DNA from 2 places in the Cupriavidus basilensis genome. Region 2 is predicted to be linked to the other one. Evidence: riboswitches for the same ligand, from Rfam matches in the RefSeq annotation. Region 2 holds a riboswitch; the other holds the start of a gene.
The links. A riboswitch is a leader RNA that binds a small molecule or an ion and turns the genes downstream of it on or off. The one in region 2 is predicted to bind ZMP and ZTP.

Region 1 (14,836 bases), 1.6 Mb from region 2:
GCACCGCCGCGATCGCTGGTGAAGTAGATGCTGCGGCCATCCGGCGCGTATTGCGGCTCGGTATCGATGGCGCTGCTGCGGGTAAGGCGCTTGAGCCCGGAGCCGTCGGCGCCAACCTGGTAGATCTGGGTATTGCCGTCGCGCGACAGCGCCACCGCCAGGCGCTGGCCGTCAGGCGACCACGAAGGCGCGCTGTTGTTGCCCTTTTGGTTCGACACCAGCGTGCGCCTGCCGGTCGCCAGGTCGTGCACGTAGACCACGGGCTTCTTGGCTTCAAAGGACACGTAAGCGACCTTGCTGCCATCCGGCGACCATGAAGGCGAGATGATCGGCTCGTTGCTGGTCAGCGCCACCTGAGAGTTCTGGCCGTCGGAGTCCGAGATCAACAGCTGGAACCGCCCGCCCACCCGCGAGACATAGGACAGCCGCGTGGCAAACACGCCGCGCTCGCCCAGCAGCTTTTCGTAGATATAGTCGGCAATCTTGTGGCCGGTCACGCGCAGCTGGTTTGCGCTGACAGTGAAGGCCAAGCCACCCAGGCTGGTGCCCTTGACGGTGTCGTAGAGGCGAAAGCGCACGTCATACTGGCCGTTGCCGGTAGGTGTGACGCTGCCGGCCACGAAAGCATCGGCGCCGCGCGCCTTCCAGCTGCCAAGGTCGGCATTGGCGGACTCCGCCACCGTGGCGCCACCCGGGTCGACATTGCGGAAGCGGCCGCTGCGCTGCAGGTCGCTGCGGATGATGGCGGTGAGATTTTGCGGGGCCTGGGCTTCGCCCTGGAAGTTGGCCGTGGCGATGGGGAACTGGCTGGCGCCAACGCCGGTGATTTCAACGTTCAATTGCGCCTGTGCGCTGCCGGCCGAACACGCCAGCACCACCGCCAGCCCGGCAAACAGGGCGTGCGCGCGGGTGCCGTGCCGCCGCGCGGCCAGCCAAAGGGGGGCCCAAAGCTTTCGCATGCTGCTCCTCAATCGAGATCAATATTCATCGAGCGCGGCCGGCAAACGGGAGCCGTGGAACGGGCAAGCATGCTGAAGGCTTGTCGCATGCCCGTATCGCGTGCCCCGGGCACATTTGCCGGCTGCGTCAGGCAACCTGTCATCCTAGCGTTGGGACTGCGGTGCATCGACGTAGGTTGCAATATGTTGCAATTCGAATGTTCCCGTGCCATCGCCATCGCCGTACCTCTTAATCCTTAGGCTTGAAGGTGATCGTGAAGCTGGCTGGCGCCTTGCCGTTTTCGTCGCGGGGCAGCGGATCCGAGCGCTCCACGGCACGCAGCACGGCGTTGTCCCAGGCCGAATTGCCGCTGGACTTGGACAGCCGCGCGGACATCAAGGAGCCGTCCGGCGCCAGTTGAACCGACACCACCGCGGCCGGATTGCCAGGCACGTCTTCGGTAAACACGATATTCGGCTTGACGCGGCGACGCACGCGATCCGGGTAGCCAGGCGAGGCCTTGCCGCCAGAACCAGCACCGCTGCCGGCGCTGCTGCCGACACCGCCGGCGCCACCGACTGCCGCCCCGCCGCCGGCCATGGCCTGCAGCCGCGCCAGTTCACTGTGGCGCTGGGCATTGGCGGCGGCGTCGCGCTTGGCCTTGGCATCTGCATCGGCCTTGGCTTTCGCGTTGGCGGCGGCCTTGGCCTCGGCGTTAGCCTTGGCCTTGGCGTCGGCGGCTGCCTTTGCCTTGGCGTCAGCTTCGGCGCGCGCCTTGGCATCCGCCTCGGCACGGCTCTTGGCCTCGGCGCGGGCCTTGGCGTCGGCTTCCTTACGCTCGCGCTCCACCTGCTCCTTGCGCTGCTCCTGCAGCGCGGCCTGCCTGCGTGCGTCTTCCTTGCGCTGGGCCTCTTTCTTCAGCTCGTCCTTCTTCTGTTCTTCGCGGCGTTGCTCTTCGCGGCGCAGCTCGTCCTTGTGCTGGGCATCCTTGCGAGCGGCTTCTTTGCGGGCCGCTTCCTGCCGATCGGCTTCCTGGCGCGCGCGCAGGTCGGCCTGCTGGCGCGCCTCCTCGCGGGCGGCGGCCTCGGCCTGGCGGCGCTTTTGCTGCTGCAGGGCAATCTCTGCGTCCTCTTCGGCGCGAGACCTTACCGCTGGCGCAGGAGGCGCGGGACGGGCTTGTACGATGGGCTGCGGTTCGGGAGGCGGCGGGGGCGGCGGCGGCGCGGTAGTGGCCGGGATCTCATCCCAGAGCTCGGCTTCGGCGCCCACCGGGGTGCTGCTCTGCCAGTGCACGCCGAAATACAGCACGATGCCCAGCAACAAGTGCATGAAAACCGCGAGCAGGAAGGAACGCAGGGTTCCCCGCTCCGGGGCCGGCTGATAAGGATAGGCGGCGGTTTTCATCGCGTGGGGCGGTGCTTACTTGGGCTTGACCATCAGGCCGACGCGCTTCACGCCGTCGGCCTTGAGCACTGACATGACGTCCAGCACGGCTTCATACTTGACCGAGCGGTCGGCGGCGATCACCACCGGCTGATCGGGATTCTCGTTCTGGCGCTGATGCACGAAGTCGATCAGGCCCTGCTTGTCGAGCTTGCGCTCAAAGCTGTTGCCGGCGTTATCCTTGCCGCGCGCGGTCAGTGCACCGTCCTCATGCACCGTCACGACGATGGGGGGTGCCTTTTGCTGCTGGGTGGCGTTGGCCACGCTGGGCAGGTCAACCACGGCGGGATTCACGATCGGTGCCGCCACCATGAAAATGACGAGCAGCACCAGCATTACGTCAATGTAAGGCACGACGTTGATGTCGGCGCTGGCCCGGCGGCGCGAGCCGCCACGGCGCTGTATCGCTGCCATTGCTGGTTCTCCTTGACCGAAGACGTTGGTGGCTTCAGCGCTTTAGCGGGTCTGCCGTTGCAGGATGTTCAGGAACTCTTCCATGAAACTCTCGAAGCGAATGGCCAGGCGATCCACTTCGGTGGCGTAACGGTTGTAGGCAATGACCGCCGGAATCGCCGCGAACAGGCCGATAGCGGTGGCGACCAGCGCCTCCGCAATGCCGGGCGCCACGGCCGCAAGCGTTGCTTGCTGCACATTGGACAAGCCACGGAAGGCGTTCATGATCCCCCATACGGTGCCGAACAAGCCGATGTACGGGCTGACCGAACCCACCGATGCCAGGAACGGAAGATGCGATTCCATCACATCCATCTCGCGCTGATAGGCCGCGCGCATCGCACGCCGCGCGGCGTCGAGCAGCGCGCCGGCGTCATTGTTGCGCTCGCGCGCCTTCAGGTACTCGCCCATGCCGGATTCAAAGATCCGTTCCAGCGCGCCTGTATTGTGACGATTGTTGGCTGCGCTCTGATACAGGGCCTGGAGGTCGCCGCCGGCCCAGAAATCGCGCTCGAACCCCTCGGTCTGGGTCCGCGCGGCGCGCAGGGAAAAATGCTTGCGGAAGATATATGTCCACGAGAACAGGGACATCACCAGCAGCAGGGCCATGACGGCCTGTGCCAGCACACTGGCGTGCAGCACCAGCGAAATGATCGACAGGTCTTGCGTGACGGTCACGGGATTCATCGAGCGGTCTTGATGGTTGCAAGGACGGGGGCGGGAATGGGAGTCGGGCGAAATGTGCTACGATCAACACACCCAACCCGGATGGCGCCAGTAGCCAGCAATTGCTCACCACGCCAGGCTTCTTGGGCGAATTGGACCGACGCCGGGCCAACCCGTTCAATCTGTGTCCGGATCTCAAGCAGGTCGTCCAGACGGGCGGGGGCATTGTAGTCCACCGCCGTGCTTCTGACGATGAAGACGACGCCGGACTCATCGGCCAGCGCTTGCTGCTCGATGCCTAGCGAGCGCAGCCACTCAGTACGGGCGCGCTCGAAGAACTTGAGGTAATTGGCGTAGAACACTACGCCGCCCGCGTCGGTGTCTTCCCAGTACACCCGCAAGGCCCACACATTGTTGCTCATGGCCGCGATTGTAACGGCAGCCGGCCCGACCCGGTGTAAACCCTTGTCCGACATTACAACAATTACATTACCTGACGGACAAGGCATTGACTTTCGGTCTTTGGCCCCGCAGCACCGTCTTGCAGCGAGCCGGCGCCTCGCGTTAAACTGCCGCCAACCATTCCATCTTGCGCGACTGGCGAAGTCAGTGGGCACTACCACGAGGAAGCGCAAAGTTCTCTGGCGCGATGTTTCAAGCGCCTGCCGCTCGCCTGGGCAGCGAATGGGAAGCAGGGTGCGCCCTGCGCCGGATAGCCAACGCATCCGGCGCCGGTCGCCTGTGCCTTCCCCGCGCGCCCTACCCCGAAGCCATTCGGAATTCCCCTTTTTTTCAGACGAGTTTTCGCCATGTTCGAACGCAGCCGCTATACGATCGACCAGATCGACCCCGAGCTTTTTGCCGCCATCCAGAAGGAAGACCAGCGCCAGGAAGAGCACATCGAGCTGATCGCCTCGGAAAACTACACCTCGCCGGCCGTGATGGCCGCGCAAGGCTCGCAACTCACCAACAAGTACGCCGAAGGCTATCCCGGCAAGCGCTACTACGGTGGCTGCGAGTACGTCGACGTCGTGGAGCAGCTGGCCATCGACCGCGTCAAGCAACTGTTCGGCGCCGAAGCCGCCAACGTGCAGCCCAATTCCGGCTCGCAGGCCAACCAGGGGGTGTTCTTCGCCGCCCTGAAGCCGGGCGACACCATCATGGGCATGAGCCTGGCCGAAGGCGGCCACCTGACCCATGGCATGGCGCTCAACATGAGCGGCAAATGGTTCAACGTGGTCAGCTACGGCCTGGACGCAAACGAAGACATCGACTACGACGCGCTGGAAAAGCTGGCCCAGGAAAAGAAGCCCAAGCTGATCATCGCCGGCGCCTCGGCCTTCGCCCTGCGCATCGACTTCGAACGCATCTCCAAGGTGGCCAAGTCCATCGGCGCCCTGTTCATGGTCGACATGGCCCACTACGCCGGCCTGATTGCCGCCGGCGAGTACCCCAACCCGGTGCCGCACGCCGACTTCGTCACCACCACCACGCACAAGAGCCTGCGCGGCCCGCGCGGTGGCGTGATCCTGATGAAGGCCGAGCATGAGAAGGCCATCAACTCGGCCATCTTCCCCGGCATCCAGGGCGGCCCCCTGATGCACGTGATCGCCGGTAAGGCAGTCGCGTTCAAGGAAGCCCTCTCGCCCGAGTTCAAGACCTACCAGCAACAAGTGGTCAAGAACGCCCGCGTGCTGGCCGAAACCCTGATCGAGCGCGGCCTGCGCATCGTCTCCGGCCGCACCGAAAGCCACGTCATGCTGGTCGACCTGCGCGCCATGCAGATCACCGGCAAGGAAGCCGAAAAGGTCCTGGGCGAAGCACACATCACCGTCAACAAGAACGCCATCCCCAACGACCCGGAAAAGCCGTTCGTCACCTCGGGCATCCGCCTGGGCTCGCCGGCCATGACCACCCGCGGCTTCAAGGAAGAAGAAGCCCGCCTGGTGGCCAACCTCGTCGCCGACGTGCTGGAAAACCCGCACGACCTGGCCAACATCGCGCGCGTACGCGAGCAAGTGGCAGCCCTGACCAAGCGTTTCCCGGTCTACGGCTAAAGCCCTGCGCCACCCGCCAAGCGCGGGTGGCCGGCAGCCCCGCCGCGCCTGCGGCGGGCCTTGCCAACCTAGCCCGGCGCGACACAGAATGACAAAACGCTGCCTGCGCGGCACGCGCCCCGGCTCATACTTCGAGGTGGTCAGGCATGAAATGCCCTTTTTGCGCTCACTCCAACACCCAGGTCCTGGACACGCGCATGTCGGAAGAAGGCGATACGGTGCGCCGCCGCCGCCGCTGTGAATCCTGCGACCGCCGCTTCACCACCTATGAGCGGATCGAGCTGTTCTTCCCCGCCATCGTCAAGAAAAACGGCTCTCGCGCGGACTATACCCGCGACAAGCTGAAAGACTCGATGCGCCTCGCCCTGCGCAAGCGCCCGGTCTCGGCCGAAGCCATCGACGCCTCCATCACCCGCATCGAAGAAAAACTGCTCGCCCTCGGCGAGAAGGAAATCCCCAGCAGCCAGGTCGGGGAACTGGTCATGCGCGAGCTGCGCCGGTTGGACAAAATTGCTTATATCCGGTTTGCTTCGGTGTATCGGAGTTTTGAGGACGTGTCGGAATTTTCCGATGTACTCGCCGAAGTGGCGGCGAGCAGCAGCAAACGCTAAGCTACGGGCCAGCCACCCCTGGCGCCAAGCCCGCCTCATTTCTGGATGTAGACCTCCTTCCACGCCACCCGCTTGGATTTGCTCAGCAAATTGATCGGCAGTTGAGACGTGGACGAAGTGGCGTTCGACTGCTGGGTCAGTGCGTCAAGATTGCCATTGTTTAACGCGACCAGCGACGGCCTTGATGACAGCGCGGTATTGGATAGGGCAATCCCCGTCCACGGGGACAGCCCGGATGAAGTGAAGTTCGTGCTTGGCAGTTCGCCGCCAGTAGTCAAATCCACTGCATACAGATAGCTGGACGAGCCACAAGTCGCCGCCGAGGGAATGTCGGTGGTGAAAACCAGGATCCCCGCAATAGCGGCCGGATTGGTCACCACTCGCTCACCCGAGCCTGGCAGATCGAAGTACCAGCCCGGATTCTTGGTGTAGTTCACAGGAGGCGTGTTGCTGATATGGCGCACAGACCCCGATAGCGTCACAGTTCTTTTCACAAGCGCGGTTCGCACGTTCGAGATCAGCGGCGCTGCAGTCATATTGTCAACCAAAGCGTACATGGATTGCACGTTACTCACGCCCAAGTCGGATTGCCCGAGCAGAAGACCCGTACCCACGAAGACCATGCGTTGACCGTTATAGGTAGTCAGCTCCGGCGCCGAACTGATCGGTTGCGCCTTGCCACTGCTATCCGCCAGGCTGGCCAGCTTGCTGACATTCCACGAGGTAGCAGCGGTGCCGGACAAATCGAAGCGCCACACATTCCCCAGCAGGTCGCCGCCATAAACGTAGTCGATTGTCGCGTCGGTCGATCCATTCGCCGCGTAAGCGGAAATATAGGCGAGACCAGAAGGCGTAGTCGTATCGCCAACCCCGGTCGAGATCGACTGGAGGACGTTGCCGGTAGCAGGATCGAGCACGAACAGGCGGCCTTTGCCATCGCCCTGCGTTCCTCCGTTGCGAACCACATTGTTGTTATAGCCCGACGGCACGAGCACCACCCAGCCCATGGCCTTAGTCTTCGCAAGGATAGGCTTGCCGAAGGTCAAGCCCAGGTTGGCCGCATCCGTGCTGCTGGTCGCCGAATTCGGAAACTCCCATTTCACTTTACTGGCCACGTCCGCATCGCTTTGCGCCGTCGAACTGGTCACATCAAGCGCATAGTAGCCACTGCCCCCCGCCCCTAGCCCACCCACTAGCAGGGTTTTCCATGCCTTGATACCGGCCATGTAGACATCGCCAACAGCCGGCGTGGCATCGACGTAGTATTGATGCGTATAGGGCGTCACCGTGTACGCATTCATCTTCCCGCTTGTCGTCAGAAGCGCGCCCGGCACATACGCCCAGAGCTCCGCGCCGGAACTGGCGTCGAACGCATGCAGCATGCCGTCGTTTGCCCCCTGGTAAATCGCGGGCTTGCGAGAAGCGAGCTGGCTCTGGAACCCGGCATAGCCCGCGTCGGTGTAATAGGCGGTCGCACCGGCGACATAAACCGGCTCAGCCGACACGATATCACCAAGTAGCGAACTGCGCGTCCGATAGGTAGTGCCCTCCAGTGATCGATCGCCTCGCAGGTAGGCCAACACGCTGGCCCCGTCAGTCTTGCCGGAACTGTTGAGCAGGTTGACGGTACTCGCCAGCAATCCTCCCGTCCCCGTTGCGAAGGCAACGCCCTTGCCGTTGTCGTAGGTCCCTATCCAGCGATTGCTGGCGGTGCGGCTAGTCAGTTGGTCGCGCGCCTTCCACAGCGGCGCGGCGGCATTGATGAACCCGGTGGTTGGGTCGATGGGCGCGGCGGTCAGCTCGCCAGACCAGTTCTGGCCGTTGTAGCTGGCCATGAAGGCCGCGCCACCGCCATTAGTGGAACTCACTGCAATTGCCGCGTTGGATGCGGATTTCGACAACAGGCTCTGAAGCACCTGCTGGAAGAACGACGTCAGGTCGGCGGCGTTGGTCGCTCGGAACATCTGGCCGCGGCCATTGATGGTGGCGTGCCAAAGGTCATCCAGCGCGTTAGGGCTGTAGTTCTGGGACGTGGCCACCCAGGTCGGCGGATTCAGGTTCGGGCTGTTGGCCTGCGCGGTGTTCTGCCCATAGATATAGCCCTTTGCACCCAGCGCCACCGCATACGTATTCATATGCAGGTTGGGGTTCTTGTCGGCATTCCAGGAGCTATCCGTCGAATTGACCGGCACCAGGCCCGCAGTGAGATCGGTGCGCAGATTATTGACAAAGTAAGAGCTCGCGATGTCCGCCAAGGAAGGCTTGGGAATTGCCGAGTACGGGGCGGTGTTGATGAAGCTGCTGCTGGCCGAATAGCTCGGCGGCGTCACCGTCGACTTGTTGGCATAGCCATCGGTCAGGATAAAACCTGCATTCTGCTGGCAAGCGAACTTGACCGGCGCATTGGTGTCCGTTCTCATGAACTGGCCACCGATGAAGTTGAGTGTTTCAAGTGTGGGCGTACCGCCAGCCGCTACGCTCTGATAAATCGCCCCCAGCAACGCAGAACCATTCTTCAAGTTATCCGTCGAGGAAAAGTCGTACATGGTGACGTTGGTGCCCGCCCCCGAATTGAAGTTGGTATAGGCACCGTACATTCCCTTTAGGTTCGTCAAAACCTGGCCCATGCCCGAGCCCAGCATCAGCTTGCGCTTGCGGTAATACTGAAACCAGTTGGCGAAGTTCTGCAGCTCATCCGCATAGCTGCGTCCGCCCGGGAACTTCCCGCTGTTGGCAGGAACGATCTGCCACTCGCGCACAAAGGCACCATCCGGCGTTGCATTGCAGCCTGCAGTGCTAGCCGTACAGGTTGCATCCTTGACGTAGTAGGTCGCGGGGCGGTAAGGAAGCGAAACATCCCAGTAGGTGACGTTGGAGGGGATTGTGAGATCGCTACTGATATTCGTGGTTGTCCAACTGCCGCCATTTTTTTTGTAGGTGATCTGCGTGAGTGAGTTCGCAGATGCCCACGCAAACGGAATCACCATGCCAGGGAACATGCGGAAGGTCGTGTTGGCGCCTGGATTGCCTTGCACGGCAACAGTCCCCGCCATGTTCCACGTGTATGGCGACGATGAACTTTGCGTCGGATAGTACGGATGGCTACGGGTCGCCGCCGTGCTTGCGTTGCTAAAGCTCTTCATTGCGCCACCCATATAGGCTGACGGCCATGCGACGTAGGTTACATTCGGGTTGTAATAGATCGGGTTGTAGTCCGCACTGCGCATGTAGCTGTACTGCGGCAGCGGCGGCACCGCGAAGTGATCGGACGTCGAATCGGCGTAGCGGCGCAGATCGCTATCATTGCTGGTGCTCTGCCCGTTCGGGAACAGATAGGCAAACTTCATCCAGCCATTGCCGGACGAGCCCGTATCATTGAAGTTGAACTTGCCACCCGAGTAGAAGTTCTTGTTGCTCGTATCCCACCACAAGGCACCGTCACTCGTATTCATCAGGACCTCGAAGTCCATCGAACCCGAATCGTCAATGCCAAAGATGACGTTGGGCGGCGCCTGCGAAGTGGCGGAGAGCGGCGTAACGGAAATGTCGGTCGAGGCAGAGTAGGCCGAAATCACCGCCACCGAGGAAATCGCCAGGCAAACCTTAAGCAAGGATGAGAGTTTCATGGGCCGGTTATCTGTTGAGGATTGCCTGTACGAATGTCTCGCCGCTGCGCGGGCTCGTGACGTGTACCGTCACCCGGTAAGCCACCTGTGGCAGTTGCAGTGAAGGTGAACCCATCTGATTGCTGCTTGGCCCCTGGATCGCCTTGGCGCGGGCAGTGCACTGGCCGTACGGATCTGTCACCGGAGTCGAACTGCACAGGCGTTCGACCACATATTGATATTGCAAGCCACCGTTGCCGACCTGGACCTGCGGGAAGCTGGTGGTGTCGGCCCAGTTCACATTGGGCAGGCCATTCTGGTCCAGCGCGAAGGTGGTAGTGGTCGCGTAGTACTGCTTGGTGGTATCCGTGGTATCCGGGTTGGCAACGCCATCCAGGGTAGTCTTCGCAGCGGTCAAGGCAAGATCGGTGGCCTGGCTCGCAGCCTCCTTGAATGCAACGTTGCCGGCCGTGGTTCCCGATACGGCACCGGTACGCAGCAACGACACCGCGGACACCAGGATCGCCAGCAGGATGATCAACACGATCGGCAGCGCGAGGCCGGTCTGGGTGCGACGCGATCGCATGCTCACTGTTCTCCGAACACGATATTCTTGAGAGGGATGACGAGGCTCTGCGTGCGATAGCGATAGCACTGCCAATTCTGTGTCGCGCTCAGATCGGCCGTCACGGCTGCCCCCAGGGGCGAAGCGGTAGCGGCAAAAATCACCGGCAAGGTCGCCGCCGTTGTGGCATCGCATGCCGCTCCCGGCCCGCCTGACGGCTTTACAGCCGCCGGAATTCGCGTGACCAGGCCTACGCGAATTGCCCGGATCTGGCTCATGCTGGCCGCGCTTAGCGGCCATGCCCATGCCCCGGTAGCATCCACCCATTGGGCAACGCTCAAGCCTGTTCCCGCGACCACCCCATACTGCGCGCGCATGTAGACCACATTCTCTGCCAGCGGCGTCGCGGGGGTACCAGCAGAGGCAAACTGATCAACCAGTTGCAGCGTGGCCGTCGCGTTGTTGACCTGATAAGTCGTCCAGGTAAATGCCCCCGCGTTCATCACGCTCGCGCCAGCGCCATAAGCCTGTGGATTGGAGAACACCACCGTTGCCGGAGGATTCCAGTTGCCGCTGCCCGCCGCATGGGCTATCTGCGTGCTGTTGGCCTGCAGCGTGGTTCCACTGACCTGCATGACGGTGCAGGGCGCAGTCACGCTGCCGTTGCCGCTGTACGCCGAAACTAGTAATACCGACCCCTGCGTGTTCGGGCCCGGAATGGTGATGCCCTGGGCCGAAGGCACATTCAGCGGATCCGTCCCTGTCGCCATTCCAGTACTAAGGGCGATCGGCGCCGCGGCGCCAATTGAGGAGGCTCCCGCAATGGATATCGTGTCCGAGGCACCCACCCCACCCGGGCGTGTCACCCATACGGGCGCAATCGCGGCGTTGTCGATCAGCACGCCGTTGAAATAGGCGTTGAGCGCCGGGCAGATGATGGTGGACTGGTTATTACGGCCGCTGGCGGCAACGCCGACTCCCGCCCCCTTGATATCGCGCCCGATTGCCAGCATGGCCAGCACGCTGCTGTCGGCAGCCGCGCTGGTCCCAAACTGCGTGCGCTTGAAGTCCTCGAAGAAGTAAGTTGCGCTGAGAATAGCGACGCCGGCAATCAAGCCGATCAGAAGCCCAACCAGCAGCTCAATCAGCGTGAAGCCGCTAGTACGCAGGTGCGAGTGAAGCCTGGCGTGCATGGCGTGGCTATCTGAGGTTGGTGGTGGATACGAGGTTGTGCCAGGTGGTAAGGCTCAAGTAGGTCTTCTCCTGCGCTTCGCCTGCCAGTTTCCACTGCAGGGTGACGGTCAGGTTGCCGGTGACTGCGTCATAAGCCACCGTCGGTGTGTGCGTCGCGTCGCTAGGCAGTGCAGCGTTGACGCGCTTAAGCCAATCGGCCGCGATCGCCTGGCCGGTGCCGGCGGTGCACCCGCCGCCGGCCGGCACGGTGTAGCACGGAGCGTTCGCCGCATCCACCGTGGCAACCCCAATAATCTCGGCGGCGTAGTACTGCGCCACAGTACGATAACGGGTTTGCGAATTCTGCTTGGCAGCCATCAGAGTCGCTGCGCACAAGCCAACGATGCCAATCGCGAACAGCGTCAACGACACCATTGCCTCAATGAGTGCGAAACCTTGGACGCGCGCTTTCATATCAGCACGCCATCAAGCTATTTGCCGCAGCCGCGGGATTGCACACGCGGGCCTGTCCCAAGGCCGACAACATCACGCGCAGACATTGCGCAGTACCACCGTTAGCGCGACACGCTGCGCTCCCGCTCACCGGCTGGATATCGAACTGAGGCAAAGCAGCCGGCGCCCCCCCGCAGTCCGCCGCTAACACGCGTCCAGTGCCGTCAAAGCAGATCGCTGCCTGGTTCGAGGCAAGCGCAACCGAGCGGTTCAACTCTGCCGGAGACGCGGAATAGCCAGCGAAAGCAGCCACGCTGGGTACTGCGTAAGACCAACCACTTGCAGACACCGCGAATGTCGTCATCCGATTGCGGTTCAGCGCTTCGACGCGCGCCGCCTTCAGGTCCGATGACAGCTGCTCGCTCACAGCACGCAGACGGCTGTTCTGCAAATAGTCGCTCATGCTCGGTACGCCGACCATCAGCAGGATGGCGATAATGGCAAGCACAGCCATCATCTCGATCAGGGACAGCCCCCTCATCCTCATATCAGCAATTCCCCGGAGTCAGCCACCAGCAAGGGCCGCTTACCGCCTGGCCCTTATATGCAGTGGTGGCCTTGTTGCCGGTCTGGTCAAGCGTATAGGTAAAGCCGGCGACCGGACCCTGGCCTTGCGCGGTCATAAGGAACCCCTGGCCGCCAGAGGTCAAGGTGCACTGATAGGCGAAGTTCGTCGAAGAGGCGGACACATTGCAGGCCGTACCGACACCATAGTTGCCGTTGTCCTGGAAGCTCTGCTCCATGCGCAGCCCAAACACGGAGAGCGTGTCGAAGGCCTCCGACAGCTTGCTGCGCGTGACATAGTCCGAATAGATCGGAATGGAAATTGCCGACAGGATGGCGAGGATCGCGACCGTCACCATCAGCTCGATCAAGGTAAACCCGCGCGCCACCCGGCATCCACGCCGTCCTGCTCCAGGCCGGGCGCCTTGCTGAGTGGGGAAATGCGGCGCGGTCGCGAGAAGGCGAAGCGGCGCGGACATGTCAGCGCCGCCGATGAACGGCCGAATGCGTGCCCTGCGCGAGCGAAGTTTTGACCCTGTACATATGACCCCCGGTTGAATGACTCATCCGGTTCCGGCATTCCACTCTGCGTTGGAAGCGCCGAACCCATCCCGAAATCTTTTAATTTTCTGCAGGCTGGCGACAGGCGCATCAGCCTTGATTACTTCATAGCGCATCTGGCTGCGAGCGCCACCCCGCTATAGTGGGGGATAGGATAGGGAAGTGTCAATTCAGCTACTTCGCCGAGTCGGTTTGCACTGACTGCGTTGGATAGTAGCCACAGGCATGTATGAAACATTATTTAGCAAACCCTTCACAGCCCGGCACACTTTTGCCTTCGCTTGAGCGGCATCCTGAGCAGGTCGCCACATCCGAGCGAAACCGCCATGCCTTTTACAACCGCTCCTTCAACGCCGGCGATCACAGGATCCCCTCGCGGCTTCATCCTCATCGAATCCCTCACCGCCCTCGCCGTCCTCGGCGTCGGCCTGCTGCCGCTTGCTGAGCTGGCGCCGTTCGCACTAGGCACACTGCGCGGCTATGAGGCCCTCGGCCATGCCACACGCGCAGCCGCAGAACTAGCGGAGCTGGAGGATCCGGGCCTCGCGCTGTCGCCCCTTCAGGCACGCGGCATTGGCCCGAATGCCCTCCAGTTGTGCCAGTCGCTCGCTTCGGTGGAGGACAGCGGGTGCTTGCCGGGATCGAGGCTGGCGGTCGTCGGGCCGCTGTCCCTGGCTTCGTCGAGGCCTACCGGCGGCTTGCGGGATGCGGCCGCGCTGCGCGTCGTTGCCCTCTGGATCCGGCCATGAGGACTCGTCGCGCACAAGGGTTCTCGTTGATCGAACTGATGGTCGGCCTGGCGCTCGGCCTGCTGGTCAGCGCGCTGGCTGTGTCCGCGTTCCATGCCGTCCAGGTCACGTACCGCACCGCCGTCGATCTCGTGCTGCTGGAAGAACGCGGCCAGCGGGCGCTCGCCATCCTCTCCCACCTAGTCCGGCATAGCGGTTGGCAGCCGGTCGGCGTGGCCTTGCCGGCCAATGCGCCACCGGCGCTGTCTGGGCGGGACGATTGCGGCCAGCCGGGCATTGCCGCGCTGCCTACCTGCCCTCGCCGTGGGGTCAATGGCAGCGACGCACTGCTGGTGCGATTCAGTGGCAGCGGGCGCGCGCAGGATCCGACGCTGCCGGACCAGACCATGATCGATTGCAGCGGGTATGCGTTGCCGGCGGTGAGCGTGGGCGGATCGGCTGGTGGCGCAGCCCGCGCTTATGCGGGGGAGAGCCTGATCTATATCGCCGCCGGCTCGGATGGCGAGCCGCAACTGTTGTGCCGCTATGCCAGCCGGCGCGACGGGAGGGTGCTGGAGGGAAGCTGGACTTCGGGCGCCCTGGTGCGTGGCGTGGAGGCCATGCAGTTGAGATACGGCATCGATACCGATGGCGATGGCAAGGCCGACGCGTTCCTGCGGGCCGAGGAACTGCGCGCCAGGGGCGACGCAGCCTGGCGCGAGGTACTGGTGGTGCAGGTGGCACTGGTGCTGCGTGGTGAGCGCCCACTGGCGCTGCCGGCAGCGCCGGCCATACTCACCTTGTTCCCACCGGGCGCGCATGCCGGCGCCAGCCTCCATGCCGACGACCTCGTTTTTACGCCACGTGACCGGCCTGCCTTGATACGACGGGTGTTCTCGGCATCCGTGCGGCTGCGCAATACCAGGCCCTGCGCGGAGACACCATGCTGAGCGCCAAGATTGCGCCTTGCCTGCGGCGCGGTAACCGGGCCAAAGGGGGCACCACGCTCCTGCTGACG
Region 2 (14,836 bases):
GCTGATCACTGCCAGCGTGGAGCGCGTGGAGCAGGGCACGGCCATGGTGGATCATGCCGGCGCGACCATGACGGAGATCGTGACGGCGATCAAGCGCGTGACCGACATCATGGGCGAGATCAGCGCAGCCAGCACGGAGCAGAGCGCGGGCGTGGCGCAGATCGAAACCGCCATGAGCCAGATGGACCAGGCCACCCAGCAGAACGCCGCGCTGGTGGAGCAAAGCTCGGCAGCGGCGGAAAGCCTGCATGCGCGGGCACGGCAACTGGTGCAGGCGGTGGCCGTGTTCAAGCTCCATCAGGAGCGTGGCGGGCATGGCGCGCCATCCGGCCTGACCGCGGCCTGAGCGGGGGCTGAACGGGGCCTGATTGGCCAAGGACCAGTAAAATAGCCGGCCAGGGTGGGTTTTCAAAGGCGGCAGGTGGCACAACGACAACAGGGTTTTCTTCTGACTCGGCACTGGCGGGATACGGCCGCCGGGACAGAAGTCGAGTTCTGGCTGGCGACCGACAGTGGCCCCCGGCATATCCGCCTGGCGCATCAGCCCTCGGTGGCATTTATCCCGGCTGAGCAGCGCGAGACCGCCGAGGCGGTCTTGCGCTGCGAGCGCAATGTGGCGTTGCGCGAACTCCCGCTCGCGGATTTCCATCGCCGCCCGGTGCTGGGCCTGTACTGCCAGCATTACCGCCAGCTCACCAAGCTGGAAAAACTGCTGAAGGAAGCCGGCGTCAGCGTCTACGAGGCCGACATCCGCCCCCCGGAGCGCTACCTGATGGAGCGCTTCATCACCGCGCCTGTCTGGTTTGCCGGCGAGGCCAACGTGGCCCACGGCGGGGGTCCCCTGCTCAACAGCCAGATGAAGCCAGGGCCAGCCTATCGGCCAACGCTGAAGCTGGTGTCGCTGGACATCGAGACCACCGCCCACGGTGACCTGTACTCGATCGCGCTCGAAGGCTGCGGCCAGCGCCAGGTGTATATGCTCGGCCCGCCCAACGGCGACGACAGTGCGGTCGACTTTGACCTGGAGTACTGCGCCAGCCACCCGCTGATGCTGCAAAAGCTGAACCAATGGCTTGCCCAGCACGATCCCGATGCCATCATCGGCTGGAACGTGGTGCAGTTCGACCTGCGCGTGCTGCAAAAGCATGCGGATCGCTATCAGGTCCCGCTGCTGTTCGGCCGGGGAGGCAATGTGCTGGAGTGGCGCGAGCACGGCTTCAAGGACAACCATTTCTTTGCCTGCGCCGCCGGTCGCCTGATCATCGATGGTATCGAAGCGCTGCGCTCCGCTACCTGGAACTTCCCGTCCTTCAGCCTGGAGAACGTGGCGCAGGCGCTGCTAGGCGAGGGCAAGTCCATCGATAACCCGTATCAGCGGATGGCGGAGATCGACCGCCGCTTTGCCGAGGACAAGCCCGCGCTGGCCCGCTACAACCTCAAGGACTGCGAGCTGGTGACCCGGATCTTCGCCAAGACCGAGTTGCTGACCTTCTTGCTGGAGCGGGCCGCTGTCACCGGCTTGCCCGCGGACCGCAGCGGCGGCAGCGTGGCCGCCTTCACCCACCTGTACATGCCGCTGATGCATCGCCAGGGCTATGTCGCCCCGAACCTGGGCGAGGTGCCGGAGGGTGCCAGCCCCGGCGGCTTTGTCATGGATTCGCAGCCCGGGTTGTACGATTCGGTACTGGTGCTGGACTACAAGAGCCTGTACCCGTCCATCATCCGCACCTTCCTGATCGATCCGCTCGGGCTGGTGGAGGGGCTGCGGGATCCGTCCGACGAAAGCTCGGTGCCGGGATTTCGCGGCGCGCGCTTCTCGCGCACCCGGCATTGCCTGCCGGCCATCGTCAAGCAGATCTGGCAAGGCCGGGAAGCGGCCAAGCGCGAAGGCAACAAGCCCTTGTCGCAGGCCCTGAAGATCATCATGAATGCGTTCTACGGGGTGCTAGGGTCCAGCGTCTGCCGCTTTTTCGACCCGCGCCTGGCGTCGTCGATCACCATGCGCGGCCACGAGATCATGCACCGCACGCGCGAGCTGATCGAGGCGCAGGGCTACCAGGTGATCTATGGCGATACCGATTCGACCTTTGTCTGGCTGAAGCAGCCGCATGCCGAGGAAGACGCCGACAGGATTGGCCGCATGCTTGTCCAGCAGGTGAACCAGTGGTGGCGGCAGCATCTGCAACAAGAGTACGGCCTGGACAGCGCGCTGGAGCTGCAGTACGAGACCCACTACCGCCGCTTCCTGATGCCCACCGTGCGCGGCGCAGAGCAGGGCAGCAAGAAGCGCTACGCGGGGCTGGTCGCCAGGGCGGACGGCAGTGAGGAGATGGTCTACAAGGGCCTGGAGACGGTACGCACGGACTGGACGCCGCTGGCCCAGCAGTTCCAGCAAGCGCTTTATCAACGCGTGTTCAAGAAGCAGCCGTACAGGGAATACGTGCAGGACTACGTCCGCCGCACCATGAGCGGCGAGTTCGACGCGCAACTGGTCTACCGCAAACGCTTGCGCCGCACGCTCGAAGACTATCAGCGCAACGTGCCGCCGCACGTGCGCGCGGCACGCATCGCGGACGAGTTCAACCGCAAGGAAGGGCGTCCGCTGCAATACCAGGACGGCGGCTGGATCAGCTATGTGATGACAGTGGCCGGCCCCGAGCCGCTGGAAACCCGGCGCTCGCCCATCGACTACGACCACTATCTCACGCGCCAGCTGCAGCCGGTGGCCGACGCCATCCTGCCCTTCCTGGGCGATGCGTTCGAGACGCTGGTGACGGGGCAGAAGGCCTTGTTTTGACGGGGGCTCAGGCGTTGGCGTTTATCCAGCGCTGAGTCAACGTTAGAGGTTCGCGAGCTTCAAGGGATGCAGGAATTGGCGTCGACGGCATAGACGGCATAGTCACGCAGTTTCTTTTGCTTTTACATTAGGACCGCGTGCCCATGTCCGGTCGCTTCCACGGCAGTGTGGACTGCCGTGGAAGCAGGCGCCGCTATCTCTGCGAGGTGTCGCGCCGGCGTATTGGCAAGGTGCTGCTATTTCTTGGATTCGTATGCCATCCGCACCGCCAGACCTGTCAGAACGCTTCCCATCAGCCAACGCTGCACCAATAGCCACTGCGGGCGTCCTGACAGGAAGGTGGAGATCGATCCGGCCGTCACGATGATCAGTGCATTCACAGCGAGGCTGATCGAAATCTGAACGCCGCCGAGCGCCAGCGACTGGGTAAGAACACTGCCATGTCCTTCCGTAATGAATTGGGGCAGCAGAGACAGATACATGACGGCGATTTTTGGATTCGCCAGGTTGGTGATAAACCCCATGCTGAAGAGCTTCCTTGGGGTATCGACCGGCAGGTCGCGCACTGCAAACGCGGACCGTCCGCCCGGTTTGACCGCTTGCCAGGCAAGATAGAGAAGGTACAAAGCGCCGCCAATGCGAAGCGTGTCGTATGCGTAAGGTACCGCAAATACGAAAGCCGTAATTCCGAATGCCGCGCACAGCATGTAGAACACAAAGCCCAGAGCAACGCCGCCCAATGAAATGAGGCCTGCGCGTCTGCCTTGGCAAATGGAGCGGGAAATCAGATAAATCATGTTCGGCCCCGGCGTTAAAACCATTCCCAAGGCCACAAGAGCGAACATCAGCAAGTGTGCAAAATCAGGCATAACCCATCTCCAAGGATAGTAGGTAATGCCCAGGCGCGCGGCGGCTAGCAACCTCACGCTCCCCGATAGTGCCCTATCTGTATGCGCCAGTCACATGAGTGCAGAAATCATAGCACAGGAGAAAATGCTTTAGGCCACGGGAAGAATCATTGGCAACGCGGGGGATACGCTCCTTCAGCTTGCGGATAGGTTTTGGCCCAGCCGTGCTGCTTCTATCGCGGCGATGTCGATCTTTTTCATGGTCATCATCGCGTCAAACGCGCGCCTGGCCACAGCAGGATCAGGGTCGGATATTGCCGCGGTGAGGGCGCGCGGGGTGATCTGCCATGACAAGCCCCAGCGGTCCTTGCACCAGCCGCATGCGCTTTCCTGGCCGCCATTGCCGATGATTGCGTTCCATAAGCGGTCGGTTTCGGCCTGGTCGTCCGTCGCGATTTGAAAAGAGAATGCCTCGTTGTGCTTGAAATACGGGCCGCCGTTCAGGCCAAGGCAGGGGATGCCGGCGACGGTGAATTCAACCGTCAGGACATCGCCCTGCTTGCCGCCAGGATAGTCGCCCGGTGCGCGGTGGACGGCGCCGACTGCGCTGTCGGGGAACGTCTGCGCATAGAAGTTCGCGGCGTCAACGGCGCCACCTTCGTACCACAGGCAGATCGTGTTCTTGCTGGTCATTTCGCATCTCCTGATAAGTTGGCCACCTGCATCCGCGCAGCAGCCGCAGTGACGTCGTGCGTGACTATCTTGTGTGGGTTGCGTGATCTTCGAACGCCGAGACGATGCCGTCAATCATTGCCGTGATGCGCGCGGTATGCCGAAGGTCTTGATGCGTGACGAGCCAGATTTCGTAGACCGCCCCACGTGCGGGTTCCGGCCATATCTGCACGAGGCCGTCGTGTTCAGCCAGATGTATCGGAAGTTCACCGATGCCGAGTCCGGCCTTTACCGCGGTGCGCAGCATGAGGCTGGAATTGAAGGTCGATACGATGCGCCCCGCGTGTATCGGTTCGCCAGCAAGCGTCGGTGATCGATTCCCGGTCCAGTTTCCTTGATAGACGACAAGATCGTGGCCCGCGAAGGCGGAGCCAGCGGCGGGCTTGCCGTGCTGCTCGAGATAAGCACGCGATGCAAAGAGTCCCATGGGCCAGCGAGCCAGGCGCCGTGCGACAAGATCGGGATTTTCCGGCCTGACCGACCGGACTGCGATATCCGCTTCGCGCCTGGCCAGGTTTAGCATGCGCGTCGACGTATCCAGCAGGACGCGCACTTCGGGATGCGCAGCATGCAGGCGTTCGATGGCGGGAAGCAGGAATTGGAGCGCGATCAAGTCGGTGCTGGTGACTCTTACGTCCCCCGCAAGCCGTGTATCCGTGCCTTGAGTTCGTCTGACGAGTTCGTGTGCGGCGTGTTCCATTTTCTCCGCCGATCTCAGCGCGGCCTCGCCTGCGGCGGTCAACGCGTAACCGTCAGAGGTGCGCAGGAAGAGCGTTGCACGTAGGGCGTGTTCTAGCGCCGCGATCCGTCTGCCGACCGTCGCCTGATCAAGGTTGAGCGTCCTGGCCGCGCCACGGAGCGTCTTTTCGCGCTCCACCGCGAGAAACACTCGCGCGTCATCCCAGTTCATCGTGCCGCCCTCCTGATGCAAATTTGCATCTGTCACCATGAATAATGCTGCACATATTCATCAGCGTCGAGGCCTAGACTGAACGCAAGAGTTCCTCGTTCAATGATCCGCCCGGATCCATCGAGCCTCATCTTTAGAAAGAGTGATATCCATGTCTGCTTCAGCTTATCGTGTGCCGTCGTCCATGACAGCCATTGAGATCAAACAGCCCGGCGGTCCTGAGGTCCTGGTGCCGGCTACGCGCGCGGTGCCGATGCCGGCCGCCGATCAGGTTCTGGTCCGCATCCACGCAGCTGCCGTGAACGGTCCCGATGTTTTCCAGCGCAAAGGGCTCTATGATCCGCCCCCCGGTGCTTCCGACATTCCGGGGCTGGAAGTGGCAGGTCAGGTGGTTGCCGTTGGCTCCGACGTATCGCAATTCCGGATCGGCGAACTGGTGTGTGCATTGATTCCCGGTGGTGGTTACGCAGAATATGCGGTCGCGCACGCCTGCAACACGATGCATATCCCCAAAGGCCTGACGTTGGTGGAAGCCGGGGCCATGCCCGAAACGTTGATGACGGTATGGCTGAACCTGTTCCAGCGCGGCAAGCTGGTTGCCGGCGAATCGGTGTTGATCCATGGCGGCGCGTCAGGTATCGGTACCACGGCGACCATGCTGGCGAAGGCATTCGGCGCTGCGAAAATCGTCACGACAGTTGGCTCGCAGGCGCACCGGGAGGCCAGCCTGGCGCTAGGCGCAGACCTCGCAATAGATTACCGCGAGGAAGATTTCGTCGCCGCGGCGAAGCGGTTTACCGATGGAAGAGGGGTCGACGTGATCCTCGACATCATTGCCGGCGACTACGTGGCTAGAAACTATGACGCCGCAGCCATGGACGGACGGATCCTCCAGGTGGGCGTGATCAAGGGGCCGGCGAAGGATCTCAACATCGTGCCGATGTTGACGAAACGTCTGACGCATATGGGCTCGACATTGCGATCGCGCACGTCCGCGGACAAGGCGGCCATCATCCATGAACTAGAGCGGCAGGTCTGGCCGCACATCGAGAGCGGCAAGATCAAGCCGGTTGTCTACAAGACCTTTGCGCTTGCCGACGCTCGCGGCGCTCACGAACTGATCGATTCCGGCGCACACTTTGGAAAGATTGTCCTTACGACAGGCGCCGATCTCATTGGCTGAACATGGATCAAACTGCCGGCAGCCACACCGAGGCAGGATGCCGGGCACCGAAGTCCTGAAGTTCGACATCAGGCCAGGCGGCTGGCCTCGATGCGCGGGAACACCCGCGCCAGCGTGGCCCCGCGCGCGGCCATGAACAGCAGCAGCGCCGCCCATAGGCCATCGTTGCCGAACGGGCCGGCCAGCGTCAGCGCCGCCACCATGAACGCCGCGAACGACAAGGCCATCGAGTGCATCAGGTCGCGCGTGCTGGTGGCACCGATAAACACGCCATCGAGCAGGAAGCCCCACACGGAAACCAGCGGCAGGGCGACCGCCCACGGCAGGTAGCGCACCGCTGCGTCGTGGACCGTGCGCTGGTCGGTCAGGCAGGCGATGATCCATTCTCCGGCGCCGGCATATACCAGGGAGAAGCACAGCGCGCCCACCGCACCCCAGATCATCGTGACCCGGACCGCGCGGCGGAAGGCGTGCCGGTCCCGGGTGCCGATGGCGGCGCCCACCAGCGCCTCGGCCGCATGCGCGAAGCCATCGAGCGCATACGCCATGAAGGTCTGGAAGTTGAGCAGCAGCGCGTTGGCCGCCAGGATCACGTCGCCTTGCCGGGCGCCCGCATGGGCGAACCAGCCGAAGCTGGCCACCAGGCACAGCGTGCGGATGAAGATGTCGCGGTTGAGGGCGACCAGCCGTTTCAGTTCGTGCGCATCGGCGACCACCGCCCAGCGCAGGGGCGCCAAGCCGTGTGGGCGCAGCCGCCAGAGCAGGGCGGCGCCCAGCACGAAGCCGCATGCATCGGCGGTGGCCGTGGCGGCGCCGATCCCCGCGATGCCCCAGTCGAACACATAGACGTAGAGCAGCACCGCGGCAATGTTCACCGCGTTGATGAAGAGCTGGATGAGCAGGCCGAGCCGCACGTGCTGGCAGCCCAGCAGGTAGCCGAGCACCACGTAATTGCACAAGGCGAACGGCGCCGCCCAGATCCGCGCATGGCTGTAGACCCGCGCGTGGTGCTGGAGTGTGTCGCTGCCGCCGATCAGGCCAAGCGCGCCGTGGATCAAGGGCATCTGTACGGCCAGCACACCGAGCCCGATGACGGTGGCCAGCATCAGGGCGCGTACCAGCGTGGCGCGCAATGCCGCGCCGTCCTGGGCGCCGTAGGCTTGCGCAACGAGCCCGGTGGTACCCATGCGCAGGAACCCGAAGCCCCAGAACACAAAGCTGAAGAACAGGCCCCCGGCGGCTACGCCGCCCAGGTAGGCCGGGTCCGGCAGGTGGCCGGCAACCGCGGTATCGACCGCACCCAGGATCGGCTGGGTCAGGTTGGCCAGGATGATCGGGAATGCCAGCGCCAGCACGCGGCGGTGCCAGTGCGAAGCGGGGAGGGCCGGCGGCGCGCTGGAAACGCTGGCGCTGGCGGGTGACGCGGATGAAGCGGATGAAGCGGATGAGAGGGGACTGTCGGCGTCTGGCACGTTGTGCAGCTACAGCTGGGTGTTTGGGATCGAGCGTCATTATGGTCGATCCACAGCACCGCTGCCTCGCCAGGGATCAGACGCGGGCGACCTTGTTAGCGTTGCGTCTCGCCCGCCCCGATGCCGCCGTGGTCCCGCGACCATCGGGCCGGGTCGGCCAGGAAACGCTGCAGTTCGTCAATGCCGCGGCTGTCCACGTTGCCGCTGCCACGCGCGGCTTGCAGGATGTCCTGCCAGTTCGCGAGGGAGTGGATCTTGGCCTGCCAGGGGGCGAGGGTGCTTTCGGTGGGGAACGTGCCGTAGTCAAACACCACGAAGATATCCGTCACCACGGCGCCGGCTGCCGCCAGCGCCTCGCAGAAGATCCGCTTGGAGCGCGCGGCGGCCATCATGTCGTCCACCAGCAGCACGCGGTCGCCGGCGTTGACGGCCCCCTCGATCTGCGAGGCGGGCCCCAGCCCCTTGGCTTCCTTGCGCACATAGAGCAGCGGGAGCGCCAGGGCATCGGCCATCCAGGCGCCGAATGCGATGCCGCTCGATTCGGCGCCGACCACGGCATCGATGCCGCCGAGCCGGTTGCGTTCCCGCAGCAGGGTCAAGCCGCGCTGGATCAGCGCCTTGCGCAGCAGGGGAAACGAGATCAGCCGGCGACAGTCGATATAGACCGGACTGGCCCAGCCGGAGGGCAGCCGGAACGGCTCGTCCGTGCGGAATTTCACGCAGCCGGCATCCAGCAGGGCCTGGCCTACCGACAATGACAGGTCGGGTTGAGGGCGTAGTTGAGACATGCGGGGCTCCAATGCTTCAGTGCTTCAGTGCTTCAGTGTTTGTGCTCGGCCGCGGCTCAGAGGCTCGTGATGGTGTCGTCCAGCACCTGCACGCCAAGCAGGAAATCATCGATGTCCATGGCCTCGTCCGGGTTGTGCGAGCCGTGTTCGTTGCGCACGAAGAGCATGCCGGTGGGGATGCCGGCGTTGGCAAACAACGATGCGTCGTGCCCGGCGCCGCTTGGCACTTGCTCAACCGGGAGGTCACGTTGCCGGCATGCCTGCGTGAGCAGTTCACAGACCCTGCCGTCCATGGTGGCCGGGGCCGATTCGATGCGGCGGTCGAACTCGAACCGCACGCCGCGGTCGCGCGAGATGGCCTTGCATTCCGTGCGCAGCAGTTGATAGAAGCCTTCCAGCGTTTCCACGCTCTTGCTGCGCGCCTCGAAGCTGAAGTTCACCATGCCGGGGATGCGGGAGATCGCATGCGCCTGCGGGCAGGTGCTGACCACGCCGGTGGTGACGACCAGGTCGATGCCGCGCTCCAGCAGTACGCGCCAGTGCTCGTCCAGCCGCGTGATCAGCTCGGCCACGGCAAACATGGCGTCCTTGCGCAGCCACCGTGGCACCGCGCCGGAGTGGCCGGCCTCGCCGATGCACTGGATCCGGTTGTGCCGCACATTGCCGCGGATGCCGGGCACCACCGCCACCGGCAAGCCGCGCGCGACCATCACCGGGCCTTGCTCGATATGCAGTTCCAGGTAGGCATGGACCTTGGCTTTGTCCAGCAGCGGCGCCTGCGCGCGGATCGCCTCGACGTCGGCGCCGGCAGCTGCCATGCAGGCCGCCAGCGACGCGCCGGAATGCCGGTGCGCCAGCGCCAGGTCGTCGGCGCTGAGCTTGCCCAGCAGCGCGCCCGAACCCATGTACGCCTTGCCGAACCAGGCACTTTCCTCGCCCCGGAAGCCCACCACCTGCAGCGGCACGCGCGAGTGCCGGCCGGTGCGCTTTTGCCGGAGCTGGCAGAGCAGGCCAGCGACGATTCCCGCCAGCCCGTCGAAGTTGCCGCCTTGCGGGACGGAGTCCAGGTGGGAGCCGACCCACGTCGCAGCCGCGCCCGCGCCCGCGTCGGCTTGCGGCAGGCGGAAGACGAGATTGGCGGCGCGGTCGGCCTGCGCGTCCAGGCCGTGGCGCAGCGCGAAGTCCCGCAGGTAGGCGGCCGCCGCGGTCTCGCCCGCGCCGTAGCTGTCGCGGGTCACGCCAACGCCATCGGACGACAGTTCGCGTATGTCCTCGAAGAGCTGTTCGGCGACCGGCTTGAGTTCCAGAATTTCCATGACACGTTTGTGGATCGTTGCAGTGACGCGCCAGCGGCATGCGCTGGCGCGAGTGGCTTTTTGCCGAGGGCGCTCAGCCGGATTGCTGCGCGAAGCGCAGCCAGCGGTCGCTTAAGTGCGGGTCGAGCCGGACCTGGCCCACCAGGTCGCGCAGCGCCCCGGTGCCGGTTTCCTGGCAATAGTCCTGCAGCCCGTCGATGATCTTCTGCATGACGCCGGGGTCCCGGAAGGACGCCGTGCCGACCTGGACGGCGGCGGCGCCGGCGAGCATGAACTCGACGGCATCCTCGGCGTTCTGGATGCCGCCGCAGCCGATGATGGGGATGCGCACGGCGCGATAGCACTGGTGCACCAGCCGCAGGGCAATCGGCTTGATGGCCGGGCCGGACAGGCCGCCCATGACGTTACCCAGCTTGGGCTTGCGGGTACGCACGTCGATGGCCATGCCCAGCACCGTGTTGCCCATGACGATGGCGTCGGCGCCGGCGTCTTCCGCCGCCCGGGCCACGGCCGCGATCTGGCTGGCGTTGGGCGTGAGCTTGACCCAGACGGGGTGGCGCGTGCGCCGGCGGATGGCGCAGACCGCCTGGTAGGTGGTCTCGGGCAGCATCGCAAAGGCCATGCCGTCGGCTTCCAGGTTGGGGCACGAGATATTGGCCTCGATGGCGGCAACCTCGGGCAAGGACAGTTGCTCGCACGCCAGGGCGAACGCCTGCGCCGTATCGGCGGAGATCGACACCACCACCGGCGTGTTGTAGCGGGTGTAGGGCGGCAGCACGCATTCGCGGTAATAGTCGAGCCCCTTGCTCGGGATGCCGATGGCGTTCAGCATGCCGCCATAGGCCTCGGCTACCCGTGGCGTGGGGTTGCCGGCCCGGGACCTGGGGGAGACGCTCTTGATCACCAGCGCGCCAAGCTGGTTGAGGTCCAGCGCCTCGCGGTACTCGATGGCGAAGCAGCCGGAGGCGGGCATGACCGGGTTGCGCAGCGTCAAGTCGCCAACCCGAACGGTGAGATCAGCCAAACTCCACCTCCCCGACGACTTCACGAATGGAAAACACCGGGCCTTCCCGGCAGACCCGCAGGAATTGCTTGTCGCCATCGCAATCGAACAGCCGCACGCAGGACAGGCACACGCCCATGCCGCAGGCCATGCGCTGCTCCATGGCGACTTCGCCAATCACCTCGGGATGATCGGCCAGCACGCGCTGCAGCAGCATCAGCAGGCGGTGCGAGCCGCAGGTGTAGACCGCGTCCGGCCGCTGCTGCCCGAGCAGGCCGCGCATCAGGACTTCCATGGCCTCTACCGACGAGGAGCCATCCGCATCGAACACGCTATGCACCTGGGCGTTGGCCCCGCGCAGGAATTCGTGCGCCATCAGGTCGTCGCGGGTGCGGGCCGACATCACCGCGGTAATGGCGACGCCAGCTTCGGCCGCCTGCTGGATCAGCGGCGCCATGGTGGCCAGGCCCACGCCGCGCGCCACCACCAGGATCTGCCTGAAATCCGGCCTGAAGGTAAAGGTGTTGCCGAGCGGGCCGACGATCTCCATGTGGCCATCCACCGGCAGGCTGGCCATGGCGCGCGTGCCCACGCCGGTCACGTTGTAGAGGAACTCGATGCGGCCCGCTTGCGGCCCCGCGCCATAGACGCTCATGGGGCGCAGCAGGAACGGCTGCTCCGTGTCGGTGGTGGGGCAGCGCAGCTGGTAGAACTGCCCGGGCTTCGTGATCCTGGCAATGGGCGCATCGGCTTCCAGGCGGATGTGCTTGTAGCGCTGGTTGACCCACGAATGTTCGACCACGCGGCAGCGATAGGACGCTACCGTGGCGATGCTGTCCGGGCTGCACAAGGTTGCAGGCATGATGACTCCAGAGTCCTGACTAGTACGGTATGGGGCGATGCAATGCGAGCCGCCTATTCCAGCTCGACGCCCTTGCGCTCGGGGATGAGGAAGATCGTGGCGATCATGTCCAGCACGTAGATGCTGGCCAGGAGGGCAATGGCCACCTGGAAGGAATAGGCTGCGGCAAGGGCCCCGACCACGATGGGCCCGAAGCCGCCCACGCCACGCCCGATGTTGAACAGGACGTTTTGCGCGGTAGCGCGCGCCGCGGTGGGATAGGCTTCCGAGATCAGCGCGCCGTACCCACCGATCATGCCGTTGACGAACAGGCCCATGACCGCGCCGGCCCAGAGCATGGTGACGGGGTCGGACATCTGCGCATACGCGATCACCATCGCCACCGCGCCTGCCTGGAAGATCAGGAAGCTGGGCTTGCGCCCGATGCGGTCGGCCAGTTGGCCAAACACATAGACGCCGACCATCATCCCCACGATGGTGACCGAGGTCCACATGGCGGACTTGGTCAGCGAGAAGCCCAGCGCTTTGGACAAATAGGTCGGCAGCCAGATCATGATGCCGTAGTAGCCAAAGTTCTGGACCGAGCACAGGATCACGATGCCGAGGCTGGTCCGCGTGGTGCGGCCATCGGCCACCAGCAGCTTGAACGCGCTCGGCTTGTTCTTGTGCGGGGCCTTGTCCTGGGCCTCGGCATGGCGCACAAACACTTCCGGCTCATGCAGCCGGTTGCGTACGAACCAGGCTACCAGCGCTGGCACCACGCCCAGCAGGAACATGCCGCGCCAGCCGATATGCGGCAGCAGCAGCGGCGTCAGCAAGGATGCCAGCAGTACGCCGCTCTGCCAGCCCAGCGCCACGTACGACGACACCCGCGCGCGCTTGCTGGCGGGCCAGGCTTCCGCGGCCAGCGCCATGCCGATGCCAAACTCGCCACCCAGGCCGATGCCAGCGATGGTGCGGTAGGCCAGCAAATCCCAGAAGCCCTGCGCGAACGCGCACAGGCCGGTGAAGACCGCAAACAGCACGATGGTCCAGGTGAGTACGCGCACCCGCCCGTAGCGGTCGCTCAGCGCGCCGAAGAGGATGCCGCCGGCAACCGCGCCGATCAGCGTCCACGTTACCAGGGCGCCGGACTGTCCGGGGCTCAGGCTCAAGGCCACGCTGATGGCAGGCAGCATGAAACCGAGGATAAGCAGGTCGAACCCATCCATCGCGTAACCGAGGGCCGAGCCGGCCAGCGCTTTCCAGGCGTAGGGCGAGGCCCGGTCGGGTCGTAGGGGCGGGGCGTCGGACGTGGGGACCGATGCGCGAGCGTTGGCTTCCATGGGGCGTTCCTCTGAGCCTTTGTTGAGCATGTGCGCCGGCCGGCCCCGGTTGCGGGACCTCACGGGCAAGCCAAAACCGTCGCAATTTTTAGACAGCTTGGCGAAAAAAATAGCCGGATGGATCTGGCTGCAGGCACTACTCTGCAAATAGCCTTTTAGCCATTGCCATACGGCTACTGTCTTTTTTTTTAGATTACGCGTGAGAAATCGTGTTTGCAAGGGATTTTTATGCACCCGTGGGATCCCGGGGCCGCAGCCGTAGGCACCTTGTACCCGTCCGCAGCGGCCGTGACGGCACAATCGTCTAATTATTGAGAAAGTCATGGGCATTCATGCCGCGGCCCAGGCATTTGATAAACTCCGCCTCCATGAAAAAACCAGCAACAGCGCGCGGCGACAACCCGGTAAAGCAGGGCCCGTCCCAAGGTGGCACCACCAAGCCGGAAGGGCAGTGGCACCATGGCGACCTGCGCGCGTCGCTGATTGCCTGGGGCACCCATCTGCTCGATACCGAGGGGATCGCCGGCATGAGCATGCGCACGGCAGCCAAGCTGGCTGGCGTCTCGCCGGGTGCGCCGGCCTATCACTTCAAGGACAGGAACGGGCTGCTGGCCGCCATTGCGGCCCAGGGGTTTCGCGACCTGGTGGCGTATCGCCGCCAGAGCGTGGAGAGCATCGACCCTGCCGATGCGCAGGGCCGGCTGCGGGCGATCATGCTCGCCTACGTGGCGTTCGCGCAGGCGCATCCCGCGCGGTTTCACCTGATGTTCGGGCCGGAGATCGCGGACCGGGAGCAGTATCCGGAGCTGACGGAGGCGGGCGCTGCCTCGTTCCAGGTGCTGCGCGGCGCCATCGGGCCAGTGCTGCAAGCGCCAGGTGTCGGCGAGCTCAGCGAAGAACAGCTGGCGTTCTCCGTGTGGGCCGCCACCCATGGCCTGGCCACGCTGACCATCGACCGCCGCCGCCTGCCTGTCGCCTCCACGCACAAGCCCACGGCCGAGCAGATGGCCGATGTTGTCGTGCAGTTCTGCCTGGCGGCATTGCGGGGATCGGCAACGGCGCGCTAGGCCGGGCGCCTGGCCCCGTCAGCCCAACCAGCAACTTGCGCCGCGTGCATCGCGGCATGCATCCGCCTCAGTCGGCGGGACGCCAGTTGCCATGGAAGCCGGCGGGCACGCGATGCGACAGGTGCACCAGCGCCACCGGCCCCGCCGCCAGCGCCTGCGCGTTGAAGATGGCCATATCGCTGCGGTTCTCCGCGGCGCGCCAGATCACGGACAGCAGCCAGCCGTCGCCCTCGTCGGCATCGGCATGGCGCGGGACAAACACGGGTTCGCCGCATTTGTCGCCGGCCGGCGGCTGGTACTGCGCGACCTGCCCGGTTGCCAGGTCGACATGCGCCAGGCCGCTGCGCAGGCTGTCGCCCTTGGTGGAGGCGGAGATATCGCCGCTGCAGTAGTAGCCGTGCCGGTAAGGCAGCATGGCAAAGCGCTCGTCCAGGCGCGGAAACTCGCCCGGCGTATCGCATAGCGGCTGCTCGCGATACGTGCCGGATTTTCCTGCCAGGTCGAAAGTCCAGCGCACCAGGCTGGCCACGGGT

Region 1: linked by a shared signal. The riboswitch ahead of glyA (serine hydroxymethyltransferase) and the one ahead of F7R26_RS08185 (LysE family translocator) in region 2 are both predicted to bind ZMP and ZTP.

What each region holds. Positions count from the first base shown of each region.
Region 1 is NZ_CP062803.1:3,358,890-3,373,725, forward strand. It holds gene tolB (Tol-Pal system beta propeller repeat protein TolB) at 1-959, opposite strand, end outside; gene tolA (cell envelope integrity protein TolA) at 1,189-2,343, opposite strand; gene tolR (protein TolR) at 2,359-2,796, opposite strand; gene tolQ (protein TolQ) at 2,839-3,522, opposite strand; gene ybgC (tol-pal system-associated acyl-CoA thioesterase) at 3,519-3,923, opposite strand; ZMP/ZTP riboswitch at 4,085-4,187, shown strand; gene glyA (serine hydroxymethyltransferase) at 4,311-5,558, shown strand; gene nrdR (transcriptional regulator NrdR) at 5,705-6,169, shown strand; gene F7R26_RS15490 (pilus assembly protein) at 6,205-9,795, opposite strand; gene F7R26_RS15495 (hypothetical protein) at 9,803-10,360, opposite strand; gene F7R26_RS15500 (PilW family protein) at 10,363-11,532, opposite strand; gene F7R26_RS15505 (type IV pilus modification PilV family protein) at 11,540-11,986, opposite strand; gene F7R26_RS15510 (pilus assembly FimT family protein) at 11,988-12,506, opposite strand; gene F7R26_RS15515 (type IV pilin protein) at 12,514-13,008, opposite strand; gene F7R26_RS15520 (type IV pilus modification PilV family protein) at 13,417-13,839, shown strand; gene F7R26_RS15525 (PilW family protein) at 13,836-14,768, shown strand; gene F7R26_RS15530 (pilus assembly protein) at 14,762-14,836, shown strand, end outside.
Region 2 is NZ_CP062803.1:1,795,557-1,810,392, forward strand. It holds gene F7R26_RS41420 (methyl-accepting chemotaxis protein) at 1-346, shown strand, start outside; gene F7R26_RS08180 (DNA polymerase II) at 422-2,797, shown strand; gene F7R26_RS08185 (LysE family translocator) at 3,034-3,666, opposite strand; ZMP/ZTP riboswitch at 3,687-3,770, opposite strand; gene F7R26_RS08190 (VOC family protein) at 3,841-4,338, opposite strand; gene F7R26_RS08195 (LysR family transcriptional regulator) at 4,403-5,287, opposite strand; gene F7R26_RS08200 (NAD(P)H-quinone oxidoreductase) at 5,439-6,470, shown strand; gene F7R26_RS08205 (MATE family efflux transporter) at 6,539-7,942, opposite strand; gene F7R26_RS08210 (orotate phosphoribosyltransferase) at 8,038-8,730, opposite strand; gene F7R26_RS08215 (hydantoinase/carbamoylase family amidase) at 8,787-10,046, opposite strand; gene F7R26_RS08220 (dihydroorotate dehydrogenase) at 10,120-11,070, opposite strand; gene F7R26_RS08225 (dihydroorotate dehydrogenase electron transfer subunit) at 11,063-11,911, opposite strand; gene F7R26_RS08230 (MFS transporter) at 11,965-13,236, opposite strand; gene F7R26_RS08235 (TetR/AcrR family transcriptional regulator) at 13,605-14,303, shown strand; gene F7R26_RS08240 (carotenoid oxygenase family protein) at 14,371-14,836, opposite strand, start outside.